DNA from 4 places in the Rouxiella sp. WC2420 genome. Region 4 is predicted to be linked to each of the others. Evidence: predicted binding sites of a transcription regulator. Region 4 holds the regulator's gene; each other region holds the start of a gene.
What was found. The regulator PurR, encoded in region 4, represses purine synthesis genes. The targets are predictions, from matches to a motif close to CANGCAAACGTTTGCNTG.
Positions count from the first base shown of each region.

Region 1 (4,218 bases), 1.8 Mb from region 4:
AACGATTGGCGCAGAAATCATTCATCCTGAATATCGCGTTCAGGGCGAGAACAGTGAAGTAGTGTTGCAAGAATCGCTGACGCCGGTGTATCCGACTACTGAAGGCATTCGTCAGGCAACCTTGCGTAAACTGACCGATCAGGCGTTATCACTGCTTGATACCCAACCTATTGCCGAACTTCTGCCACAAGAGCTAAGCCGTTCGCTGATGCCGCTATCGCAGGCATTGCATCTGCTGCACCGACCACCGCCCGATATGCAGCTTGCCGATCTTGAAAAAGGCCAGCATCCTGCCCAACGTCGGCTGATTATGGAAGAACTCCTGGCACATAATCTCAGCATGTTGGCGGTTCGCGCCGGAACACAGAGTTACAAAGCTCTGCCGCTGGTCAAAGACCACAAGCTGATGGACGCATTTCTGGCATCTCTGCCGTTTAAACCAACCAACGCTCAGAGTCGCGTGGTCGGCGAAATCGAGCATGACCTAGCTTTAGGTTATCCAATGATGCGTCTGGTACAGGGCGATGTTGGCTCGGGAAAAACGCTGGTTGCCGCTCTCGCCGCACTTTGCGCAATTGCTCAGGGCAAGCAGGTAGGCCTGATGGCACCAACAGAGTTATTGGCAGAGCAGCACGCTAATAACTTTCGCCAGTGGTTTGAACCGCTCGGCATTCAGGTCGGTTGGCTGGCAGGAAAGCAAAAGGGCAAAGCGCGTATCGCACAGCAAGAGGCGATTGCCAGCGGACAAGTTTCAATGGTTGTCGGCACGCACGCCATCTTCCAGGAACAAATTCAGTTTTCGGCACTGGCCTTGGTTATTATCGACGAGCAGCACCGTTTCGGCGTGCACCAGCGTCTGGCGCTGTGGGAAAAAGGCAAACAGCAGGGTTTTCATCCGCATCAGCTGATCATGACCGCCACTCCAATCCCGCGCACGCTGGCGATGACCGCCTATGCAGATCTCGACACTTCGGTGATCGATGAACTGCCACCGGGCCGCACGCCGGTGACCACCGTTGCGATCCCCGATACTCGCCGTAGCGACATTATCCAACGGGTGAAAAGTGCCTGCGTGGAAGAAAATCGTCAAGCTTATTGGGTCTGCACGCTAATTGAAGAGTCAGAAATGCTCGAGGCTCAGGCCGCGGAAGCTACTTGGGAAGGTCTGAAAGTCGCCCTGCCGGAGCTGAAAATCGGTCTGGTTCATGGCCGTATGAAAGCTCAGGAAAAGCAGGCAGTGATGCAGGCTTTTAAGCAGGGTGAAATTCAACTGCTGGTCGCCACCACGGTAATTGAAGTTGGTGTTGACGTGCCAAACGCCAGTCTGATGATTATTGAAAACCCCGAGCGACTCGGGCTAGCACAGCTGCACCAGCTTCGCGGCCGCGTTGGCCGTGGTGCTATCGCCTCTCACTGTGTGCTGTTGTATAAAACGCCTTTAAGCAAAACGGCACAAAAGCGGCTGCAAGTTTTACGTGACAGTAATGATGGCTTTGTGATTGCTCAGCAGGATTTGGAGATCCGCGGCCCAGGTGAACTGCTTGGCACACGCCAAACCGGCAGCGCTGAATTCAAAGTTGCCGATCTGCTTCGTGACCAGGCAATGATCCCTGAAGTTCAGCGTATCGCCCGCCATATTCAGCAACAGTATCCTGAACATGCCAAAGCGTTGATCGAGCGCTGGCTCCCGGAACGTGCCCGCTATACCAACGCCTGATCTTCTCTCAATAGCAAACATCTTCACAGCGCGATAATTTTGAACCTCTTCATGCTGGCTTATCTCTAATTATCCACTAAAAATGCTGATAGCAACCGATTGCTTTTATCCTCGATATCATGAAAAATGCCCGCTTTGCGGCTAACCGGGGAAATGCCCAACGTGACTACACAACCAGCCGAGCCAGAAGCTCAGCGCCAGACGGCAGAAACGCCGCGCAGCAGTGAATTAATTTATCGATTAGAAGACCGTCCGCCGTTGCCACAGACAGTGTTTGCGGCCTGCCAGCATTTACTGGCCATGTTTGTTGCGGTGATTACTCCGGCATTGTTGATTTGCCAGGCTTTAGGCCTGCCAGCGCAGGATACTCAGCACATCATCAGCATGTCGCTGTTCGCCTCTGGTTTAGCGTCAATCCTGCAAATTAAAACCTGGGGACCCGTCGGATCGGGCCTGCTGTCGATTCAAGGCACCAGCTTCAACTTTGTTTCTCCTTTGATCATGGGCGGTATGGCGCTGAAAAATGGCGGTGCCACCGTTCCTGTCATGATGGCGGCGCTGTTCGGCACACTCATGGTCGCCTCCTGTACCGAGATCCTGCTTTCACGGGTGTTACACCTCGCTCGCCGTATCATCACCCCGTTGGTATCCGGCATCGTGGTGATGATCATCGGCCTGTCACTCATTCAAGTGGGCCTGACCTCAATTGGCGGCGGTTACTCGGCAATGAGTGACCACACCTTTGGTTCACCGAAAAACCTGATTCTGGCAGCCATCGTTTTGGTGGTGATTATCCTGCTGAACCGCCAGCGTAATCCTTACCTGCGAGTGGCTTCTTTGGTGATTGCCATGGCCGTCGGTTATATCGTTGCCTGGGCAATGGGCATGTTGCCTGTGTCTGCACCAGCCGTAGCCACGCATCTGATCACCATTCCAACTCCGCTGTATTACGGACTCGGGTTTGACTGGAATCTGCTGGTTCCGTTGATGCTTATCTTTATGGTGACCTCGCTGGAAACCATTGGCGATATTACCGCGACCTCCGACGTTTCGGAGCAACCGGTCAGCGGCCCAATTTATATGAAGCGCATCAAGGGCGGCGTGCTGGCCAATGGCCTTAATTCGATGCTTTCTGCCGTGTTCAACACATTCCCCAACTCCTGTTTTGGCCAGAACAATGGCGTGATCCAACTGACCGGCGTTGCCAGCCGTTATGTCGGATTCGTAGTTGCATTGATGCTGATCGTGCTCGGTTTGTTCCCGGCGGTGGCGGGTTTTGTGCAGCACATTCCTGAACCGGTTCTGGGCGGCGCAACCATCGTAATGTTCGGCACTATCGCAGCCTCGGGTGTGCGCATCGTTTCACGCGAACGCCTCAATCGCCGCGCGATCATGATTATGGCGCTGTCGTTGGCCGTCGGCATGGGCGTATCGCAGCAGCCATTAATCTTGCAATTCGCTCCTGACTGGCTGAAAACGCTGCTCTCTTCCGGTATCGCTGCTGGCGGTATTACCGCTATCGTGCTGAATTTGATCTTCCCGCGCGAGCCTTGAGATTCAAAACTTAACGCAAATACCACCACGGCGGCAGGGTTATCCCTCCCGCCGTTTTTTTTGCCTGTAACATGGTAACCTATTGAGAAAGATTGCTGATTACGGCATAAACAATTGTACGTTTTTCCGACTTACCCAACGGATATGGATTGCGACGATGAAATTTCTCGGTAAATTGCTGCTGACACTCGTTATGTTGTTGGTTCTGGCAATCGTCATACTGTACTTATTATTGCAAACACGCTGGGCCGCTGGCTCGATTAGCCGTTGGGTAACCGAGAACAGCCAATATCGCCTGTCCATAGATGAAGTCGATCACTCCTGGTCTGCTCCTTCGCGCATCTCGCTTAACGGTGTGAAATTCGCCGAGAAAAATAAACCTGATGTTCTTGATGCAGGTGAGGTCGATTTAGACCTGAGCTGGCGTCAAATTACAAATCCATACTATTTTGACCGCGTGGTGCTAGTTAACGGCAGGCTGAATCTCTCCCCCGATCCGCTGACTCTTCCGTTGCAGGCAAATACCTTGCAGCTGAATAATATTTCGCTGGACGGTGACATCGAGCAATGGAAAGTCGTTGGCACCAACGTTAATGCCGGCATCACGCCTTGGCAACCAACGAAAACCGCAGTTTTGGGCAATAACGCGCAATTCCAACTCAGTGCTGACACGCTGGCGCTGGACACTATTCCGGCCAGCAACGTATTGATTCAAGGGAGAATTGATAACCAGCAGCTGACCCTGAGCAATTTTGGTGCCGATATGTCACGCGGGCAACTGACCGGCAAGGCCAGCCGCGGCAGTGACGGTAGCTGGACTCTGGACAACCTGCGCCTGAGCCATGTCCGACTGCAAAGCTCGCTACCGCTCTCCGCTTTTTGGCAGGAATTCATCAAACTGCCGAAAGTAGATATCAAACGCTTTGACCTTATTGACGCCCGTTTGC
Region 1 covers NZ_CP165628.1:5,184,663-5,188,880, forward strand. The annotation lists gene recG (ATP-dependent DNA helicase RecG) at 1-1,717, shown strand, start outside; gene AB3G37_RS23875 (NCS2 family protein) at 1,880-3,271, shown strand; gene AB3G37_RS23880 (AsmA family protein) at 3,429-4,218, shown strand, end outside.
Region 1: AB3G37_RS23875 (NCS2 family protein) is a predicted target of PurR. The motif match lies at 1,806-1,823, and genes of this name have one in related genera.

Region 2 (4,218 bases), 1.5 Mb from region 4:
CGGCCTTGATAACAATTGGCGCACCTTTGCTGCGCAGGTAAGCCAGCGCAGGCTCGATTTCGGTAAAGTTCTGGTAGTCGGCGCTTGGGATCGCGTGACGAGCCAGGAAATCTTTGGTGAAAGCTTTAGAACCTTCAAGCTGGGCAGCGGCCTGAGTGGGGCCGAAGATTTTCAGTCCGGCAGCGCGGAAGGCATCAACCACGCCGATTACCAGCGGAGCTTCAGGTCCGACAATCGTCAGGCCGATGTCATTTTGCCGGGCAAACGCCAGCAGGCCAGCCACGTCGGTTGCGGCGATATCAACGTTTTGCAGCATCGGCTCGAGCGCGGTGCCTGCATTACCCGGGGCGACGAAGATTTTGTCTGCCAGGGGAGACTGCGATGCTTTCCAGCCCAGAGCGTGCTCACGTCCGCCATTACCGATAATTAAAATGTTCATTCGATGACTCCGAATAGGCGGGCGCTCAAGGCACCCGCGAGGAAATAGAGATTAATGACGGAAGTGACGCATGTCGGTGAACACCATTGCGATACCGTGTTCGTTGGCCGCTGTAATCACTTCATTATCACGCATTGAACCACCCGGCTGGATCACGCAGGTGATGCCAACCGCAGCTGCTGCATCGATACCGTCGCGGAACGGGAAGAAGGCATCAGAAGCCATTACAGAACCGGCCACTTCCAGACCCTCGTCGGCGGCTTTGATACCGGCAATTTTGGCAGAGTAAACGCGGCTCATCTGGCCAGCACCGATGCCGATAGTCATTTTATCGCGCGCGTAAACGATGGCGTTGGATTTAACGAACTTGGCGACTTTCCAGCAGAACAGAGCATCAGTCAGCTCTTGTTCTGTCGGCTGGCGAGTCGTCACCACGCGTAGATCAGCAGTTTCTACCATACCCAGGTCGCGATCCTGAACCAGCAGGCCACCATTCACGCGTTTGAAATCCAGGGCTTTCTGGCGATCTTGCCATTCACCACAGGTTAACACGCGGACATTTTGTTTGGTTGCGGTCAGTGCCAGTGCTTCATCACTCACGGAAGGGGCGATAATGACTTCAACAAACTGACGGCTGATGATGGCTTTAGCAGTAGTTGCATCTAATTCACGGTTGAATGCAATGATGCCGCCGAACGCAGAAGTCGGGTCAGTCTTGTAGGCACGCTCGTAGGCTTCGAGAATGTTTGAACCAACAGCAACACCACAAGGGTTAGCGTGCTTGACGATTACACAGGCCGGTTCAGCAAACTCTTTAACGCATTCAAGCGCCGCGTCGGTATCGGCAATGTTGTTATAGGAAAGCGCTTTGCCTTGCAGCTGTCGGGAAGTCGCAACTGAAGCTTCAGAAACGTTCTCTTCTATATAGAAGGCCGCTTGCTGGTGGCTGTTTTCGCCGTAACGCATATCTTGCTTCTTGATGTAGCTCATGTTCAGAGTGCGCGGGAACTGGCCAGAGGCTGATTCAGTGTCGCCGTGATATGCCGGAACCATGGTACCGAAGTAGTTAGCGATCATGCCGTCGTAGGCTGCGGTATGTTCAAAGGCTTTAATCGCCAGATTGAAACGGGTGGCCAGCAGCAGGGAGCCGTCGTTGGCGTCCATCTCTTCAATAATAGCGCTGTAGTCGCTGCTCTTGACGACAATAGCAACGTCGTTGTGGTTCTTGGCTGCCGAGCGAACCATCGTTGGACCGCCGATATCGATATTCTCAACCGCGTCTTCCAGCGAACAGTCCGGGCGAGAAACGGTTGCGGCGAACGGATAAAGGTTCACAACGACCATATCGATAGGCGCGATGCTGTGCTGGCCCATGATTTCGTCATCTTTACCGCGACGACCCAGGATGCCACCGTGCACTTTTGGGTGCAGAGTCTTAACGCGTCCATCCATCATTTCCGGGAAACCGGTGTAGTCAGAGACTTCTGTCACTGGCAAACCCGCATCGGCAAGCAGGCGGGCGGTGCCGCCAGTGGAAAGCAAATCCACTCCACGTTGCGAGAGGGCTTGGGCGAATTCTACGATACCGGCTTTGTCAGAAACACTGAGCAGCGCGCGGCGGATTGGACGACGTTGTTGCATGGCGGTTATATCCCTTGGCTTTGGAGTCGCAATAGAGAGCGTTACGTGAATTCAATTCTCGTTTCTTTCTATATATAGAAGAAAAAACGGCGGATTGGATTCAGATAAGGTTCCATAGATGCGGTAAGCATCATTATTGCAGATAGTATCGGTTAATTCAGACGCGCGATATTGTAGCGAAAACGATTGCGCGATGCGCGTCAATTTTGAGTTTCAATACACATTGTGGATAACTTTGTGTGTAAATCGGTATAAACCCCCCTTTTGCTGTGTATTGCAGCAAACGGTATTTTTTATTGAAATTAGGGGTTGCGGCTCCTCAGAAACTCCCTATAATGCCGCTCCATCGACAGGGAACAACGCAGCAGCAACGCGGTGTGAACAAGTCGGAAAGCATTAAAAATGATGATGACCGCGAAAATAAACGGTTGACATCAAAAGAGGAAAGCGTAGAATACGCCACCTCGAGTTAGCAAGCGAAAGCGCGTAACTCACTGCTCTTTAACAATTTATCAGACAATCTGTGTGGGCACTCACAAGACGATATCAGCCACCTCGGTGGCAACAGAATATCAAAGGCAGCAATGCCAAGTCTTAGAGTGACCAAGCAGTAATTCATTTTTGAATTATTACGAAAGTAAACTTTGAGCACCGCTTAACTTGTTTAAGCAAATCGAACTTTTAATTGAAGAGTTTGATCATGGCTCAGATTGAACGCTGGCGGCAGGCCTAACACATGCAAGTCGAGCGGTAGCACGGGAGAGCTTGCTCTCTGGGTGACGAGCGGCGGACGGGTGAGTAATGTCTGGGAAACTGCCTGATGGAGGGGGATAACTACTGGAAACGGTAGCTAATACCGCATGATGTCGCAAGACCAAAGTGGGGGACCTTCGGGCCTCACGCCATCGGATGTGCCCAGATGGGATTAGCTAGTAGGTGGGGTAATGGCTCACCTAGGCGACGATCCCTAGCTGGTCTGAGAGGATGACCAGCCACACTGGAACTGAGACACGGTCCAGACTCCTACGGGAGGCAGCAGTGGGGAATATTGCACAATGGGCGCAAGCCTGATGCAGCCATGCCGCGTGTGTGAAGAAGGCCTTAGGGTTGTAAAGCACTTTCAGCGAGGAGGAAGGCGTTGTTGTTAATAGCAGCAACGATTGACGTTACTCGCAGAAGAAGCACCGGCTAACTCCGTGCCAGCAGCCGCGGTAATACGGAGGGTGCAAGCGTTAATCGGAATTACTGGGCGTAAAGCGCACGCAGGCGGTTTGTTAAGTCAGATGTGAAATCCCCGAGCTTAACTTGGGAACTGCATTTGAAACTGGCAAGCTAGAGTCTTGTAGAGGGGGGTAGAATTCCAGGTGTAGCGGTGAAATGCGTAGAGATCTGGAGGAATACCGGTGGCGAAGGCGGCCCCCTGGACAAAGACTGACGCTCAGGTGCGAAAGCGTGGGGAGCAAACAGGATTAGATACCCTGGTAGTCCACGCTGTAAACGATGTCGACTTGGAGGTTGTGCCCTTGAGGCGTGGCTTCCGGAGCTAACGCGTTAAGTCGACCGCCTGGGGAGTACGGCCGCAAGGTTAAAACTCAAATGAATTGACGGGGGCCCGCACAAGCGGTGGAGCATGTGGTTTAATTCGATGCAACGCGAAGAACCTTACCTACTCTTGACATCCACGGAATTCGCTAGAGATAGCTTAGTGCCTTCGGGAACCGTGAGACAGGTGCTGCATGGCTGTCGTCAGCTCGTGTTGTGAAATGTTGGGTTAAGTCCCGCAACGAGCGCAACCCTTATCCTTTGTTGCCAGCACGTAATGGTGGGAACTCAAAGGAGACTGCCGGTGATAAACCGGAGGAAGGTGGGGATGACGTCAAGTCATCATGGCCCTTACGAGTAGGGCTACACACGTGCTACAATGGCGTATACAAAGAGAAGCGAACTCGCGAGAGCAAGCGGACCTCATAAAGTACGTCGTAGTCCGGATTGGAGTCTGCAACTCGACTCCATGAAGTCGGAATCGCTAGTAATCGTAGATCAGAATGCTACGGTGAATACGTTCCCGGGCCTTGTACACACCGCCCGTCACACCATGGGAGTGGGTTGCAAAAGAAGTAGGTAGCTTAACCTTCGGG
Region 2 covers NZ_CP165628.1:4,933,569-4,937,786, reverse strand. The annotation lists gene purD (phosphoribosylamine--glycine ligase) at 1-439, opposite strand, end outside; gene purH (bifunctional phosphoribosylaminoimidazolecarboxamide formyltransferase/IMP cyclohydrolase) at 491-2,080, opposite strand; rRNA gene AB3G37_RS22715 (16S ribosomal RNA) at 2,763-4,218, shown strand, end outside.
Region 2: purH (bifunctional phosphoribosylaminoimidazolecarboxamide formyltransferase/IMP cyclohydrolase) is a predicted target of PurR. The motif match lies at 2,256-2,273, and genes of this name have one in related genera.

Region 3 (4,218 bases), 2.2 Mb from region 4:
GAGGGATTTTTTAATGTTATGGGTTTGTTTACTGTAAAAATAATTAATAGACAAAGATATAATGTAATTTAATACTAATTACCTTATATTTAATTAGTTGGTTAATTGTGATGTGTTCAATATAAATTATTACATCGAAAAGGGCGCAAGGTCGAGAAAACATCAAGCGACATGCTTTATTGATGGTTTTCGCCGCGGGGATCTTTATTGACTAATACCTGAAATTACCGTCCCTTTCAGAACGCCTTACTCGGTTTTTTTTGCCGCAGCCGCGCGTTTACGAGGCTTCTTCTCGGCAGGCTTTTCTTCCAGATGCAGACTTTTGACTTCGCTTTCTATCCAGCCATCGGCCAGTCGCGTTTTTAACATCTCTCCCGCCGCCGTCTGCGCGGTTTTCTTCAACAATGCGCCCTGAGGGGTCGTGGTGACGCTATAACCGCGAGCCAGCGTTGCCAGGGGGCTTACCGCCTCCAGTTGCGTCACAGCAGTACTAAAATTCTGACGATGTTCCCCAAGCTGCGCTGTCATTGACTGCTGCAGGCGATACTGCAGCTTTTGCACTCGCTGCTGCAACTGGTGGATGCGACGCTGTGGTTGATGCTGATTCAGGCGCTGCTGGAGATTCTGCGCACGGCGCAGCAGGCGACGCAGATGATTTTGCATTGCCTCGTCCATGCGGCTACGCAGCTTGAACAGCGCGGTTTGCTGGCGCGCCAGACGCAAGTGAGGATGTTGCTGCTGAAGCCGATGATTTAAACGTGTAAAACGCTGGGTCATCTGAGCCAGATAGTAATCCATCGCCATTTCAAGTCGCTGCTGCTGTGACTGAATCTGACGCAGCAGTTCAAGCTGGTTACGGCTGATCAGTTCGGCAGCGGCAGAAGGCGTTGGCGCGCGCAGGTCGGCGACAAAATCGGCGATAGTGACGTCAGTTTCATGACCCACGGCGCTGACAATCGGCAAGCGACTGTTATATATCGCTCGTGCAACGCGTTCGTCGTTAAAGCTCCATAAATCTTCCAGCGAACCACCGCCGCGCCCGACTATCAGCACGTCGCATTCCTGACGCTGGTTGGCCAAAGTAATAGCTTTAACAATTTGCAACGGCGCATCGACACCTTGCACCGCTGTCGGGTAAATCACCACCGGCAGAGAAGGATCGCGGCGTTTCAAAACCTGAAGAATATCGTGCAGGGCGGCACCGCTGGCCGAGGTAATGACCCCGACACATTTGGCCGGAGAGGGCAGCGGTTGCTTGTGCTCGATATCAAACAGACCTTCCGCAGACAAGGTTTGTTTCAACTGCTCAAACTGTTGCTGCAACAAGCCATCACCGGCAGGCTGCATGCTTTCGGCGATTAGCTGAAAGTCACCGCGTGGTTCGTACAGGGTGATGGAGGCGCGTACCAATACCTGCTGACCATTTTGCGGACGGAAAGTGGTGCGGCGATTGCTGTTGCGAAACATCGCGCATTTGACCTGGGCGCGCGCGTCTTTCAGCGTGAAATACCAGTGGCCGGAAGAAGGTTGGGAGAAGTTGGAAATTTCGCCGGAGAGCCAGACCTGACCCATTTCGTTTTCCAGCAACTCGCGAACCGTCTGATTTAGGCGGCTTACGGTAAAAATGGGTGGCGAAGAAGGTAGCGGCATGTGACCCAGATCAAATTCGAAAACAGAGACTTAATCAATCGATACTACAGCCGAAAATGAAGTATTCAAGAGTTTTTTTAAAATAATGTGAAATAGTACTAGAGCAAACGATTGAGTGCCTGTATACTCTCGCTGCAATATTTTATCTTTTCCGCATCCACCTTGGTGAGATATTGCCTATGTTACGTTTAAAGAAAGAAGCACTCACGTTTGACGACGTTCTCCTCATTCCAGCTCACTCCACAGTTCTGCCTAACACGGCCGATCTGAGCACGCAGCTGACTCAAAAAATCCGTCTAAATATTCCTATGCTCTCTGCAGCAATGGATACCGTTACCGAAGCGAACCTGGCAATTGCCCTGGCTCAGGAAGGCGGGATGGGGTTCATTCACAAAAACATGTCCATTGAACGTCAGGCCGAAGAAGTTCGCCGCGTTAAGAAACATGAAAGCGGCGTCGTTGCCGATCCAAAAACCGTAACACCTTCCACGACCCTGCGTCAGGTTAAAGAACTCACCGAAATCAACGGCTTTGCCGGTTATCCTGTTGTGACCGAAGGCAACGAACTGGTCGGTATTATTACCGGTCGTGACGTTCGCTTCGTGACCGATTTGGAGCAACCAGTCACCGCGGTTATGACGCCGAAAGAGCGTCTGGTTACCGTTAAAGAAGGCGAAGCGCGCGAAGTTGTTCTGCAGAAAATGCACGAAAAACGCGTCGAGAAAGCTTTGGTTGTCGATAGCCAGTTCCACCTGCTGGGTATGATCACCGTTAAAGATTTCCAGAAAGCAGAGCGTAAACCTAACGCCTGTAAAGACGAAAACGGCAGCCTGCGCGTAGGCGCTGCGGTTGGCGCTGGTGCCGGTAACGAAGAGCGTATCGACGCCCTGGTTGCTGCTGGTGTTGACGTACTGCTTATCGATTCTTCCCATGGTCATTCCGAAGGCGTTCTCGGACGCATCCGCGCAACTCGCGAAAAATATCCTGATCTGCAAATCATCGGCGGCAACGTTGCAACCGGCGAAGGTGCTCTGGCACTGGCTCAGGCTGGCGTGAGTGCAGTTAAAGTGGGTATCGGCCCTGGTTCAATCTGTACGACTCGTATGGTTACCGGCGTTGGCGTTCCACAGATCACTGCAGTTTCTGACGCGGTTGAAGCGCTGGAAGGCACCGGTATTCCGGTTATCGCTGACGGCGGCATTCGTTTCTCTGGCGACATCGCTAAAGCTATCGCTGCTGGCGCAAGCTGCGTGATGGTCGGCGGTATGCTGGCAGGCACCGAAGAGTCCCCGGGTGAAATCGAGCTGTACCAAGGCCGTTCATTCAAATCTTACCGCGGCATGGGTTCTCTGGGCGCGATGTCCAAAGGCTCTTCTGACCGTTACTTCCAGAGCGATAACGCCGCTGACAAACTGGTACCTGAAGGTATCGAAGGTCGCGTTGCCTATAAAGGCCGCCTGAAAGAGATCGTGCACCAGCAAATGGGCGGCCTGCGTTCGTGTATGGGTCTGACCGGCTGTGCTACTATCCAGGATCTTCGCACCAAGGCTGAATTTGTTCGTATCAGCGGTGCCGGTATTCAGGAAAGTCACGTACACGATGTGACGATTACCAAAGAGTCTCCGAACTACCGCATGGGCTCTTGATCTTCTTTCGGAGTTGCTGCGCGTTGGTGATACTGCGTTGAAACCGGACTTAAAATGCTCATTTACTTATGTAAACTGCGCTTTTTCGTCCGCTTCCGCCTTGTCTCACCTTAGCTCGCTGATTCCTTGATTGAGTTCATCGAGTTGATTGATTTGATTGAGTTGGTCGAGTTGATTGAGTCCGTGTTAAACCCGGTTTAGGCCGGGTTATCAGTTTCTTAGTTATTTCTTTAAAACTTTAACGCTCTGGAAAATCACCCGCATGAGTGAAAATATTCATAAGCATCGCATTCTTATCCTTGATTTCGGTTCCCAGTACACCCAACTGGTAGCACGCCGCGTTCGTGAACTCGGCGTGTATTGCGAACTCTGGGCCTGGGATGTGACTGAAGCTCAAATCCGTGAATTCAATCCGAACGGCATCATTCTGTCTGGCGGCCCGGAAAGCACCACTGAACATGGTAGCCCTCGCGCACCGGATTACGTATTCGAAGCTGGCGTCCCTGTTTTGGGCGTGTGCTACGGCATGCAGACTATGGCAATGCAGTTGGGTGGCCACGTTGAAGGTTCAACCGAACGTGAATTTGGCTATGCACAAGTTGAAGTGCAGACCAACAGCGCCCTGGTTCGCGATATTGAAGACGCTCTGAGCGCCAACAATAAGCCATTGCTTGATGTTTGGATGAGCCATGGCGATAAAGTCACTGCTATTCCTTCTGACTTTGTTACCGTTGCCAGCACCGATAACTGCCCGTTTGCCATTATGGCCAACGAAGAAAAACGCTTCTACGGCGTGCAGTTCCACCCTGAAGTGACGCACACCCGTCAGGGCCTGCGCATTCTGGAACGCTTCATCATGGATATCTGTGAGTGTGAAGCGCTGTGGACCCCGGCAAAAATCATCGAAGACGCGATTGAACGT
Region 3 covers NZ_CP165628.1:1,217,147-1,221,364, forward strand. The annotation lists gene xseA (exodeoxyribonuclease VII large subunit) at 247-1,650, opposite strand; gene guaB (IMP dehydrogenase) at 1,830-3,296, shown strand; gene guaA (glutamine-hydrolyzing GMP synthase) at 3,559-4,218, shown strand, end outside.
Region 3: guaB (IMP dehydrogenase) is a predicted target of PurR. The motif match lies at 1,751-1,768, and genes of this name have one in related genera.

Region 4 (4,218 bases):
ACGCTTTTTGTGCTGCTGTTTACCCAGCTTTTTTTGAATTTGGCGCATGCTTCGCCAACGAATCGTGTTTCTGCTCAACAGGCAGAAAAGCACGTTAGTCAGGCAAAACCTGATGAGCGACGAAAGCGAAAAGTTGTAGCCAGAAGCAATAAAAAGTCAAAAATTGTTCCGGTCAAAGAACAATCAAAAGCCAAAGAACATAGCAAGACCAAAGAACCTGTTCATGCCAAAGCCGCGGTTGAGCACAAGCACCCTACCAGCACTAAGTTGGTGCGACGAAAGAACGAAAAACCGGTAGCAGCCCGACTTGCAAGTCACAAAACTGAAAAGCCGAAAAAAGAAATAACATCAATTACCCGTTCTCTTGCCACCACATCTAATGTGGTTTGTGCGAAAGACGGAAAAAAAGCTTACGGGCGACATCGTAAGCACCAGGCAAAAGCCGATACTTGCGCCCCCCTTACACTAAGCGCGGCACACAAGAAAAAGTATCTACATGCCAAAGAAACCGCGATGAACAAGCTGATGCACCAAGTTGGCAAACCTTATCGCTGGGGTGGAACCTCACCGAGTACCGGTTTCGACTGTAGTGGCCTGGTTTATTATGCCTACAAAGATTTGATGCGCATTAAAATGCCTCGCACCGCCAATGAAATGTACCATTTGCGCGACGCGGCCCCGATACAACGTGGTGAGCTTGAGTCAGGCGATCTGGTGTTCTTCAGAATTACCAAACGCGGCGCAGCAGATCACGTAGGTGTTTATCTCGGAAACGGTAAGTTTATTCAGTCACCGCGTACCGGAGAAGACATCAAAATCAGTTATCTGGCAGATAACTACTGGCAAGATCACTATGTAGGTGCACGCCGCGTAATGACGCCAAAAACGATTCGTTAAATAATGATTTCTCGCTTAACACCTGTGAATAGCATTTAACGAATGGTTTAAATTTAACGCCGTCGGCGGAATAGATAAAATAGTCAAGGGCGATTTCTGCGATAAGAAATCGCCCTTTTTGTTTCCTCATTCCCTCATTTAAGCCATTCAATGCGCTGAGTTAAGGCGAAAACACAAATTTGGCTTCCCCTTTTTTAAGATATAAGAGAAAATTAGCGGTTACCACGCTGTGTGCCCGGCCGTAGTTGACCGACGCTTCTTTCAGGCCCTCCTGGAACCATCCAACGATTTGACTGCATAAAATGATTTACGCAGTTGAATGCACGCAGGCAAACGATTAACAAAAAACTAACGTGCTGGAAAGGGTTAGTTCAGGAGTGATTTTTACATGGCCACGATCAAAGATGTCGCTAAGCGCGCAGGTGTTTCGACTACAACCGTGTCGCACGTCATCAATAAAACCCGTTTCGTCGCCGAAGAAACCAAAGCTGCAGTCCGCGCAGCCATTAAAGATTTGCACTATTCCCCGAGTGCCGTAGCGCGCAGTCTGAAGGTTAATAATACAAAAACCATTGGACTGCTGGCGACCTCAAGCGAAGCGCCCTACTTTGCAGAAGTTATTGAGGCTGTAGAGAACAGCTGCTTCGCCAAAGGCTATACGCTTATCTTATGTAATTCGCACAATGATCTGGAAAAACAGAAAGCCTATCTACAGATGCTGGCGCAAAAGCGCGTCGATGGCCTGCTGGTAATGTGTGCTGAATACCCGGATGAACTGCTGGCAATGTTAGAAGAGTACCGCTCGATCCCGATGGTCGTTATGGACTGGGGCGAAGCACAGAATGACTTCACTGACTCAATTATCGATAACGCCTTTGCGGGGGGGTATCTTGCTGGCCGCTATCTTATCGAACGCGGTCATCGTGACATTGGCGCGATCCCGGGACAACTGAACCGCAACACCGGCGGCGGTCGTTATCGTGGTTTCTTGAAAGCATTGAGCGAAGCGAATATTCCAGTTCGCGATGAATGGGTCGTGCAGGGTGATTTTGAACCAGAATCTGGCTATCAGGCAATGCAACAGATTCTCAATCAGAAACAGCGACCTACTGCCGTATTCTGCGGCGGTGACGTAATGGCGATGGGCGCAATCTGCGCTGCCGATGAAATGGGCCTGCGCGTTCCGCAAGATATCTCGGTGATGGGTTACGATAACCTGCGAAACGCGCGTTATTTCTCTCCGGCACTGACTACGGTTCATCAGCCGAAAGAGCGTCTGGGCGAAATGGCCTTTACTATGCTGCTCGACCGCATTATCAGCAAACGCGAAGTTCAGCAGACTATCGAAGTCAAACCGAAACTGGTTGAAAGGCGCTCGGTTGCCGATGGTCCATTCCGCGACTATCGCCGTTAATTTCTGCCCTGCAATTAAAACACGTCTGCTCTTACAGGCGTGTTTTTACCTCAACCACTCCTGATTCAACGTTTCACTGTCACCTAAATAATTGAGCAGCCAGTCCAGCGCAGGCGAGTGATTTTTCTGGTCCCAAGTCAGGCAGCAAGGGCTCTCGGGGAAACTGTTAGCCAATTTCAACACCGCCAGCTTGTTCTCGGTGATTTCCCTTTCTACCATGTGCACTGGCAGCATGCCGACACACAGCCCCTCGCATAAGCAGTCAATCGCACAGGTCCAGTCAGGCACCACTAGCCGCCGCTGATTGTCCAGTGTCCAGGTATCGCGTTTAGGCAAGTTTCTTGAGGTATCTTCAATACATAGCGCAGGGTAAGGTCTTAATGCTTCGTCGTCCAGAGCCTGCTGCTGCTCGGCCAAAGGATGTTTTGCGCTGACCACACAGTGCCACGGCAGTGTCCCCATGTCGCGGAAACTGAAACGGCCGCCAACCGGCACTGCGCTAGTGGCTCCAATAGCGACGTCCGCACGATCGTCTGCCAGCGCGTCCCAAACCCCGTTAAATACTTCGCCCTGAATCTGCAGTTCTGTATCGGGAAAAGCGCGATAGAAATCGACCACCAGCTGCCTGACTCGGCGCGGCTTGACGATACGGTCAACGGCAACCCGCAGCTGCCCGCTCCAGCCATTGGCCACCTGCTGGCATTGACGCCTGGTGGATAGCATTTTTTTGATAAGTATGCGAGCTTCATCAACAAAAAGCCGACCCGCAGGTGTCAACTCTACATCACGATGGCGTCTGTGAAACAGAGGCACGGCCAGCCATTCCTCCAACTGCCGCACTTGATAACTAATAGCCGATGGAACTCGGTTAAGCTCCTGCGCGGCGGCAGTAAAGCTGCCATTTCTGGCAACGGCGTCCACCACTTCCAGTGAATATTCAGACCACATGCCGCCCTCCTTTCTGCTTGCACATCACTTCACCCTTCTGCTTTCAAATTTTTTAATCGCATAGTGCAAATATTAACGTTTCACAACCACTAAGCCAAGCAGATACACTCCCGTGCTTCAAGTACCCTACGATACTTTTGACTGCTTTTTAGATTAATAAGAGAACATCATGAAACCCTCATTTGGATTTTTACTTTATCTTGCCGGCTTGAGCATGCTTGGCTTTTTAGCCACCGATATGTATTTGCCCGCATTTGGCAGCATGCAGGAAAACCTGGCGACCTCAGCCAGCGCCATAAGCTCAAGCCTGAGCATTTTCCTTGGCGGTTTTGCCGTCGCTCAGCTGTTTTGGGGCCCGTTGTCGGATCGTTTTGGCCGCCGCCCGATCTTGCTGAGCGGGCTGGGCCTGTTCTCAATGAGCTGTCTGGGGATGATTTGGGTACAGAGTAGCGAACTGTTACTGGTGCTGCGTTTTTTACAGGCAGTCGGCGTTTGTGCAGCGGCGGTAAGCTGGCAGGCTCTCGTCGTAGATCGCTACTCTTCTGAGGTAGCCAAGCGCACCTTTGCCAGCATCATGCCGCTGGTGGCGCTCTCTCCAGCTTTGGCCCCGCTAGTCGGCGCCTATGTGCTTAATCATTTCAATTGGCGGGTTATATTTGCCTTGCTGCTGGTGATCGGCGCGCTGCTGCTGTTCTTTACTTTGACATTAAAAGAATCGCGCAAAACGGCTGCACAGCAATCTCAGCCACAAAGCGGGCTTGCGGCAATGCTCACATCGCCAGTGTATAGCGGTAACGTACTGATTTATGCAGCAAGTTCGGCTGGATTTTTTGCCTGGCTCACCGGTTCGCCGTTTATTTTAAGCAATATGGGGTATGGCCCATCGGCAATAGGGCTCAGCTATGTGCCTCAAACCATTGCATTTTTATTCGGTGGTTACGGCTGCCGTATGTTGATCG
Region 4 covers NZ_CP165628.1:3,412,083-3,416,300, forward strand. The annotation lists gene AB3G37_RS15745 (C40 family peptidase) at 1-897, shown strand, start outside; gene purR (HTH-type transcriptional repressor PurR) at 1,286-2,311, shown strand; gene punR (DNA-binding transcriptional activator PunR) at 2,357-3,259, opposite strand; gene punC (purine nucleoside transporter PunC) at 3,429-4,218, shown strand, end outside.